DNA from 2 places in the Peribacillus sp. SRI_006 genome. Region 1 is predicted to be linked to the other one. Evidence: riboswitches for the same ligand, from Rfam matches in the RefSeq annotation. Region 1 holds a riboswitch; the other holds the start of a gene.
The links. Region 1 has a riboswitch for preQ1 ahead of queC (7-cyano-7-deazaguanine synthase QueC). Riboswitches for the same ligand answer to the same signal wherever they lie in the genome.
Positions count from the first base shown of each region.

Region 2: linked by a shared signal. The riboswitch ahead of queF (preQ(1) synthase) and the one ahead of queC (7-cyano-7-deazaguanine synthase QueC) in region 1 are both predicted to bind preQ1.

Region 1 covers NZ_JBYCZT010000004.1:129,407-134,206, forward strand. The annotation lists gene AC2YHV_RS06680 (TetR/AcrR family transcriptional regulator) at 1-14, shown strand, start outside; gene AC2YHV_RS06685 (DUF4260 domain-containing protein) at 66-413, shown strand; gene queE (7-carboxy-7-deazaguanine synthase QueE) at 458-1,186, opposite strand; gene queD (6-carboxytetrahydropterin synthase QueD) at 1,179-1,649, opposite strand; gene queC (7-cyano-7-deazaguanine synthase QueC) at 1,649-2,314, opposite strand; PreQ1 riboswitch class I at 2,370-2,412, opposite strand; gene AC2YHV_RS06705 (hypothetical protein) at 3,044-3,259, shown strand; gene AC2YHV_RS06710 (hypothetical protein) at 3,731-3,874, opposite strand; gene pgsB (poly-gamma-glutamate synthase PgsB) at 4,043-4,800, shown strand, end outside.
Region 2 covers NZ_JBYCZT010000003.1:119,222-124,021, forward strand. The annotation lists gene qoxD (cytochrome aa3 quinol oxidase subunit IV) at 1-4, shown strand, start outside; partial or broken gene AC2YHV_RS04860 (YfmQ family protein) at 317-502, shown strand; gene AC2YHV_RS04865 (BA3454 family stress response protein) at 971-1,105, opposite strand; gene AC2YHV_RS04870 (EamA family transporter) at 1,354-2,211, opposite strand; PreQ1 riboswitch class I at 2,342-2,387, shown strand; gene queF (preQ(1) synthase) at 2,492-2,992, shown strand; gene AC2YHV_RS04880 (aspartate kinase) at 3,196-4,542, shown strand.

The DNA.
Region 1 (4,800 bases):
AGAACATCATATAATTTTTTCGAACATCATTGACCAATGGTCAATTAAACTTTGGAGGTTATGAAATGGTGAAGAGATTCCTTCATATTGAAGGACTTATGGTCCTTTTAGCGGTGATTTACATCTATTCGTTATATAAATTCAGCTGGTGGATTTTCCTTTTGTTGATTTTGTCCCCTGATGTTTCCATGCTGGCCTATCTAATCAATGACCGGATTGGAGCAAAGGTTTATAACGCATTCCATACTTATATCGTGTCCATCCTCATGATTTTGTTAGCCATATTCCTAAAGTCGGATGCATGGGTGATGATTGGTTTAATTTGGACCGCACATATTGGAATGGATCGCTTATTTGGATATGGCCTTAAATACACATCATCCTTCAAAGCTACACACATGCAAAGGTTGTAACAAGCTTAAAAGGCAGTGTGATTAAACATCACACTGCCTTTACTTTACACACCCCGCTTGTTACCCCATATATAGGTATGCAGCTGGGGCAGGACTTTCACATCATTCAATTCATCATCCGCTATCACTTTATCAATTAACTCTTCGTACTTCTTCAATAGGCCGCTGATCAATTGACGATCATCCGCCGTCCTGCTGTCGTCATTGCCGACCTGCAGATAAAAAGGAATATCCGGGTAACGCCCATGTACATGTTTGGCATATTGATAATCTTCCTCGTTAAAGACGACGATCTTCAATGAAACATGGTTTTCTGGGTTTCGATTGGCAAGATTCGAGATGATTTGGTCAAGCACGGTAAAGTCCGTGTCCATTCCAGAGCTCGGCGGCTTAGGTGAGATAGTCAGTTCATCAATATCGAGAAACCAATCCTGCCATCGGCTCCCTTGTGTTTCGACCCCTATTTTCATTTTATTTTCGTGTAAGATCGCTATCAAGCCGTTTAGGTTTTTCAGCAGGGCCGGGTTTCCCCCAGATATCGTCACGAAGGAAAAACCGGAACCCCCAATTCGCTTCAGCTCATCCCATATTTCATCGGCAGTCATCTGAACAGTATCTTCCTTACCTGTGCCATCCCAAGTAAAAGCGGAATCACACCAGGAACATGAATAATCGCAGCCGGCCGTCCGAACGAACATGGTTTTTTGACCAATGACCATTCCCTCTCCTTGGATGGTCGGCCCGAAGATTTCCATTACCGGGAGTTTACTCACTTTCCATCCACTCCCGTCTGGCTTCGGCATAGCTTGTCGGCGTTTCGTAAAGTCGAACAAATTCGACTCTAGCACCCTCATATTCTTTTAATGAAAGGGCTTCGGCCATTTTTTCATAAATCCAGACAACCATATTTTCAGCTGTTGTATTCATGAGCGGCAGGGTTTCATTCAAATAACGATGATCCAGGTGGATTTCGATTTCATTTTTCCAGATATCCTTGATGTCCCCAAAATCTATCATCAACCCGCGTGAATCCGTATACCCGCTCAATCCGAAAATGACTTTATACGTGTGGCCATGAAGGTTCTTGCATTTCCCTTCATAGTCATGCAGGTGGTGCGCCGCGTCAAAGGTGAATTCCTTACTTACGAGAACCCTCTTGTTTGTATACTTCAATTGGCTGCGCTGAATATCTTCATCTATTTTTTGGAGTTTATCCACTATCTTAAAACCATACATCATGAAAGCACCTTCCGTCTGCTTACATAGTCATCCAGCCCTTTTTTCCGCAGATTGCATGCCGGACAATCTCCACAGCCATCGGAGATGATTCCGTTATAGCAAGTCAGGGTCTTTTCGCGGACAAAGTCGAACGCGCCAAGCTGGTCAGCAAGCTCCCATGTTTCCTCTTTATTAAGCCACATTAGCGGCGTATCAATCACGAATGACTGGTCCATCGATAAGTTCAAGGTCACATTCAACGATTTAATGAATACATCGCGGCAGTCAGGATATCCGCTGAAATCCGTTTCACAGACTCCTGTGACAATATGTTTAGCGCCAATCTGACTCGCCAGCACTCCGGCAAACGAAAGGAACAGCAAATTCCTCCCTGGCACGAACGTCGACGGCAGCTCCCCTTCTTCTCCGTCCGCCACTGCGATATCACTTCTTGTCAATGCATTCGGTGCCAGTTGGTTCAGCAGCGACATGTCAAGGATATGGTGGTTCACGCCCAATTCCTTGGCAATGTTTTGAGCGCATTCGATTTCCAAGCTATGCCGCTGATTATAATCGAACGTCACCGCTTCCACTTCCTCAAATCTCTCCAATGCCCAAAACAGGCACGTCGTACTGTCCTGCCCTCCGCTAAACACAACCACTGCCTTTTCTTTCTTCTTCATTTCTATAAAACTCCTTTTTACGGAAAAAAACAGCACCCTAAGAATAGAGCACTGTTTCTCCTTAGTTTTTTTGAGAGGGTAGCTAGAACCTCTTCCGCCTTAACGCGGAATATTATATTTTTCCAAGTCAATAGTAACTTGAAAATGATAAGAAATCAAGATGTTTATGTAAAGTGAACATTAGACCTGATGGCAAATTTGGTTAACTTTTCATTACTTAAAAATCACATTAAAAATCCGATAAAAAAGAGTGAATAAAATATCGATAAAGGGGTCCAATAATTTGAAAAGCATTAAAGCCCGTATGCGGGAAATTGCTTTTTTCCCTCCCACATATGGGAAGTTTCATTTTCATAAATTCGGGGAATATATAACTATACACAATAATGAACCATTAAAAAAGCAAATCTATCAAAAGCGGCTGGAAGTGAATATTTTCCTTTGTTTTCAGAATATTTAGTGTATAATGAATATAAGGAATATTTTAACTCAAATAATCATTGCTTCCAATACCCGCTTTCTGCAAATCCCGACATTCCCTTTCAATACCATGCACGGTCACTTACTCAGCAAGGATTCATTACATGCTTTTTCTCGAATCAAACCATTCACAACTTTATTCACACAAAAACATAATTTCCACTCCAAAATTGCAAAAAAAGGTTAAACTTCACCAACGATATGTTACTATTAAACTAAGACCTTTTAACCCCATAAGGAGGAATTCATATGAAACGTTTTTTCAAATTCATCGCAGATTTTAACGAAAGAAAAGCATTGCAACGGGAAACCGAAGAATTCTTTCGCAAAGAATACGAAAATTATATGAAGATGAATCCTGACAATCAACGTAAAAAAAGGAGATTAGCTCCTAGATTTTATGTGATTGATGGCGGTAAAAAGGACTCCACCCTTGAGATTTCTGAGAGAAAGAAATCAAGTTAACCTGGATTCCTTCCATTATCAGCTACCCATGCTGTAACTCAAGACCCACAAAAGGTAAATCTATCCATGATTTATGGAGGTCCGTGACCATTCCATTCATTTACAATATATAAGCCGAAAGCCCAGATATGCTTCTGGGCTTTTTTTATTTTTCATTCTTATATAAACACTATATCTATAGAAGAAACTAGGTATTTTTTAAAAGAAATGGGTTAACTTTAGTTCATTTCATTTTTTAGGTAAAAGGTCAATTATAGACCCATGGGTATTCCCGAGGAAAATACTAAAAAAAAGAGATGTGTTCTTTTACTCATCTTTGGCCATATTCAAAAGAGTTCAACTAATTGAGTCGTTAGATGCAAAATTTCACATTGAATGACAAATGCATAAAAATTATAACGTTTATGTCAAACAATGGGTATAAACAATTAACAAACTGTAATAAACCTCACTTTTTTAAAAAAATATTATTCAAATATAGCCATTATGAATTAGGTTCAAATGCTCATAAAACCATGTTGATTCTGACTGAAATGGGGCTTTATTAAACTTTCCATAATTTAGTGTAAATGAAACCTCGATTCCCTCGATTTCCAGCCATATCTTTGTACTCATAAAATAATTCATCCCATTAGATACTATTACACACTAATATACATATATTTGAAAAAGCTGTTGATAACTATATTACGATAGAATAATTGGCTCTTGCCTATTAAGTTTAAAATCATGTAGTGTGTATTCAGTAATTCAAATATTTGAAAAAAAGAGAGGTTAAAAAAAATGGCACCAATATTTATTTGTGCGATCTTTTTGCTTGGCTATGGCATTTTTGAACAAAAACGCCATCAGAAGCGTCTCGACTCCATCCCGGTACGTGTGAATGTGAATGGGATTCGAGGGAAATCGACTGTAACGCGTCTAATTACAGGTGTGATCCAGGAAGCAAAATACAAAACAGTAGGTAAAACAACCGGAACATCAGCAAGAATGATCTATTGGTTTACCGACAAGGAAAAACCGATTGTACGCCGCCCGGAAGGACCCAACATAGGAGAACAACGGCGTGTAGTTAAAGAAGTTGCCGACTTAGGCACGGAAGCACTGGTTTGTGAGTGCATGGCCGTACAGCCTGACTATCAACTAATCTTCCAAAACAAAATGATCCAGGCAAACATCGGGGTCATCGTGAATGTATTGGAAGACCATATGGATGTCATGGGACCGACTATGGATGAGGTTGCTGAAGCCTTCACTGCTACCATTCCCCATAATGGTCACTTAATAACCATTGAAAGTGAATATTTGGACTTTTTCAAACAAATCGCCAAAGAACGCAACACAAAAGTGATCGTTGCAGATAATTCAAGAATTTCCGAGGATTTCTTACGCGAATTCGACTATATGGTATTTCCAGATAACGCATCACTGGCCTTGGCCGTTGCGGAAGCTTTGGGAATTGATGAAAAAACGGCTTTCCGCGGCATGCTGAATGCACATCCAGATCCAGGGGCCATGCGGATCACCAAATTCGGAGATCG
Region 2 (4,800 bases), on a different contig from region 1:
ATAATCGATTCTGGAAAAGCTGGGCGTCTTGATGACGTCCAGTTTTTTTGTATGTTAATTCTTATACCGGCCTATCCATTTCATTCATGGAAGTTTGGTTAACAAGGATGTGGCTATCCATTTGTTTAGTATAACCATTTCACAACATTATATTTATAAATGGGGATTTTCACTTTTGAAGCATTCCCGTGTGTTTAAGTGCAATGTGTTACTGGGGTAAAACGTTAATAGAACGGACACATCAACTAAGAAAACGATCAGCCACTTTTTATATAAAAAGTTATATAAGAATTAATTAATTAATAAATGTAGCGGAGATAATAGTGGGACTCCATTGGTCATTGATACTAGAAGAGGCAAAAAGGATGTTAGGTTATTTGTATATATTTACAGCGACCGCGTGGATGTAGTTAAACGGTACAAGAAGAAGCTCATTTCTTATAGTCTGTTTTCCGATAGCCTCCAAGAACGTTCCATGCCATTAATAAGAAATTTAGTTTAATAGAACATTAAAAAGACGGTCCTTAAAAGACCGTCTTTGAGTTTGTAAACAAAAGGGTTAAAACATAGTTGATTGGAACGGGTGTGCGAGACTCCTGCGGGAAAAGTGAGTCCAAGGGAGACAACGCGCGGGCGCAAAGGCACCGGGGAGACTCCCGGACCGCCCGCGGAAAGCGAGTGCCTGGAGTGGAAATTAACGGTTAAATTGTCTACAGCTGAGACGGGCCTTAAAAATACCTTCTTTTTTATAAGGCTTTTTATATAATTCCATTTCAAAGATATTTTTTCATTATAAAAATTCTGGTACACAAACTGGCATCTTGATTTTAGTGCCTTTTGAAAAAAACAATTAAAAGTGTTATTAAGTAGGAGGGGATTGCAAGAGGGTCGTTAATCGTGCATATGAAAAGTATTTGGGATAGTATTTAAGGGAATAAAAAAGCAGGTATCTATTGCGATGCCTGCTTTTTTATGCTTTCCATTGTTTTTCAACTTGATGAAGGGCTTGTTGTAAAATTACTTCATGATCAGTACCCGGTTTAGCAAGGACGTTAGTTTGATAAGATTTTCCTTGGAAATCAACTGTTACTGTAACTTTTACCATTATGCATCTTTCCTTTCCTAATTCAGAATTAAATGAGGTGGTTGTACCTATTTCTTTTATACCCGTAGCAGAAGGATAATCAAACATTTCAAAAGCTAAAATCGTGAGAGTTAATATTCAAAATTATCTGATATTTTAAGTGAAGTGTCAACACTTTTTTTTTTGACATGCCCCATTTTCAGGTTTTTTAAAAAACGACCTGGCTTGTATACATGACAGCCAGGTTGTTTTTTTAAAAGGAACTATATTCATATTTTAGTTAAAATAATACCGATTAATGCTGCAAGGACACCAGCAATTTGATAGTTTTTTAGTCTTTCCTTGAATATATAACATCCAGCGAATACGACAACCAAACAGTTCAGGCTGACGACAGGGAAAATGATGCTTGCGATGCCAGTGTTCAACGCAAAGAAATAACATCCATAGCCTATCATGCTTAAAAAGCCTACTAAGGAACCGATTTTGACTTCCTTTAGCTTGATTTTTTCTTTTTTAAAGGCTAGAGCCGAAAGAAGATAAAGCATTCCGCCTCCATACATTGATACAAGGATATCAAGGGAGTTTAATTGAAGACGTGTTGATGTCGTCATAAGAATGCCGAGCACACCAAAAGATAAGATGGAGAGTAATGTGTGCATCATCCATGGGACATATTGATGATTACCTTTTGCATTAGGTGTATATTGGATGACTAATGTAGCGATAAACATGCAGGCGATTCCACTCCACTGCAAGGAAGAAATATGTTCGTGAAAAATTAAAGCTGCACAGAGAATGGGGAATATGGCATTCGCTGCGATTAATGGAGATGTCAAGCTTGCCGGACCTTTTTCAAAGGCGCTTGCCATCTGGATGTTACCATTGGCGTTCAGTACACCAATTGCTGCACCAAGCATGATGGACAGCCAGTTCAGCTGCAAACCATCCATTAATACTCCATAAACAATGGACAAAATAAAAGCTGAAAAATAAAAGAAAAATTGGATATGTATCTTGGAATACCCTTTTCCGCTGCTCCATTTAAAAATGCTGTTATTGATTCCGAAACATAAACTCGTGATGAGTGCTGCAAAAATCCACATTGACTTAATCTCTTCCTTCATGTAGGATAAACTTCTTCTACATTTTAAGCTGAATGCCCTTAGGAATCAAACCAAATTTAAAATGTATGATTGACAGATTAGATATTTTTTTCTATATTTACTATGACAATTTTAAAATATTTCCCGATAAACGGGAGAGGTTCATAGCATCACCCTCTTAAAAAAACTATGGCTTTGATATTTTTCGCGAATCAACCATATCTTTGAGGAGATATGGTTTTTGTTATATAGAGGCCCATTTTATGAATCTCCCTGAAATGTGGGATTAGGAGGACTTTTCATGTCTGGAAGAAAAGAAGAAGAATTAAAAAAAGATATCACACTGCTTGGGAATCAAGGAACAAAATATACATTCGACTATGCTCCTGAAATCCTTGAGTCATTCGATAACAAGCATCCGAACCGGGACTATTTCGTCAAATTCAATTGCCCGGAATTCACTAGTTTATGTCCAATCACGGGCCAGCCGGACTTTGCTACCATTTACATCAGCTATATTCCCAGTGTGAAAATGGTGGAAAGTAAGTCTTTGAAACTCTACTTATTCAGCTTCCGTAATCATGGTGATTTCCATGAAGACTGCATGAACATCATCATGAATGATTTAATCGAATTGATGGACCCTAAATATATTGAAGTATGGGGCAAGTTTACACCAAGAGGCGGAATTTCCATCGACCCTTACACGAATTATGGGAAACCAGGTACGAAGTATGAGGAAATGGCGAATTACCGCTTGATGAATCATGACTTATACCCGGAAACCGTGGATAATCGCTAAAGAATAGGAGGGACAATGGGCATATGCCCGTTGTCTTTTTTTAGTTTATAGCTAATTTCGATCAGTGGTTCTGTCATTCTGTCCTTTTTAAAAGTACAAATGTCCTCCTATAATGGAATTTCCACTTGATTGTTTCGAGAAAAAGCGTAATAATAGGGAGAGTTAATTTTGACAGAATATTTACGAAAATAGGGGATGTCGAGATGAAAGTTGCAAAGTTTGGTGGAAGTTCACTTGCGTCAGGTGATCAGTTGAGGAAGGTATTCGAAATTGTTGTTTCTGATCCAGAGAGGAAGATTGTGGTCGTTTCCGCTCCAGGAAAACGCAATTCTGATGATATAAAGGTGACGGATTTATTGATTGAAGCTGCGGAACAGCAGCTGCGCGGGGATAACGGAGAGCATTTGATAGAAGATGTTGTATCCCGCTATGCGAGCATTGCTGAAGAGTTGGATATATCCGAGAGTGTCATCACAGGGATTCATGAAAATTTAATGGCGCTGCTGCATGCAAATCAAACTAACCCAAAGCGCTATCTGGATGCCTTGAAGGCAGGTGGCGAGGATAATAATGCGAAGCTGGTCGCAGGTTATTTCCAAAGCCTTGGAGTGGAGGCACAGTATATCAATCCGAAGAAGGCAGGCTTGATCGTAACGGATGAAGGTGGATTTACCAGGGTGCTGCCAGAGTCTTATGATCGGTTATATGCTCTGCGTGATGAGCCGGGAATCGTTGTATTCCCAGGATTCTTCGGATATACGTTAGATGGTGATGTGTTAACCTTCTCAAGAAGCGGTTCCGATATTACGGGTTCGATTCTTGCTAATGGGGTCAAAGCTGATTTGTATGAGAACTTTACGGACGTGGATGCCGTTTATGCGGTGAATCCAAATGTGGTTTCCAATCCGAAGGGAATCCGGGAACTAACCTATCGTGAGATGCGTGAGCTTTCTTATGCAGGTTTCTCGGTATTTCATGATGAGGCGCTGATTCCTGCATTCCGGGCGGGAATACCTGTCCATATCCAAAATACGAACAATCCGGCGGCACAAGGGACCCGCATTGTGAATACACGGGATAATACGAACGGGCCTGTTATTGGGATTGCAAGTGATAAAGGATTTTGCAGTATTTACATTAGCAAATATTTGATGAACCGGGAAGTTGGTTTTGGCCGGAAACTGCTGCACATCCTCGAGGATTATGGAGTTTCATATGAGCATATTCCATCAGGCATCGATGATGTGACGCTTATTCTAAGGCAGGACCAGATGAAAGGGGATGCCGAAAAGAAAATCATTTCCCGAATCAAGAAAGAGCTTCATGCCGATGAAGTGAATGTGGAACATGATCTTGCCTTGATCATGGTTGTAGGGGAAGGAATGCGCCATAATGTCGGTACAACGGCAAGAGCGTCAAAAGCCTTGGCTGAAGCAAAGGTGAATATTGAGATGATCAATCAAGGCTCTTCGGAGGTAAGCATGATGTTCGGTGTGAAAGGGCACAACGAAGAGACGGCAATTCAGGCATTATATCACGAGTTCTTTTGAGTATGAGCGTTTAGGGACCTCCTTTTAGAAGGGGGTTTTTTGTGATTGATCTTTTAATCACTATACATACGCTGGATTTTTTTCATCTGGTTCTTTATGGTAGTGGCGATGACCGTGGGGATAATCATTCCAAGCTAACAGACGCGCTGTAGGGTTCACAGCGTCTGTTTTCAGGTGGCTAAAGCAATTGGAGGAGAACGGAGTTGACGCTCTTGAAACGGATAAAAAGGGACGTCCAACCCCATACATATCTTACAC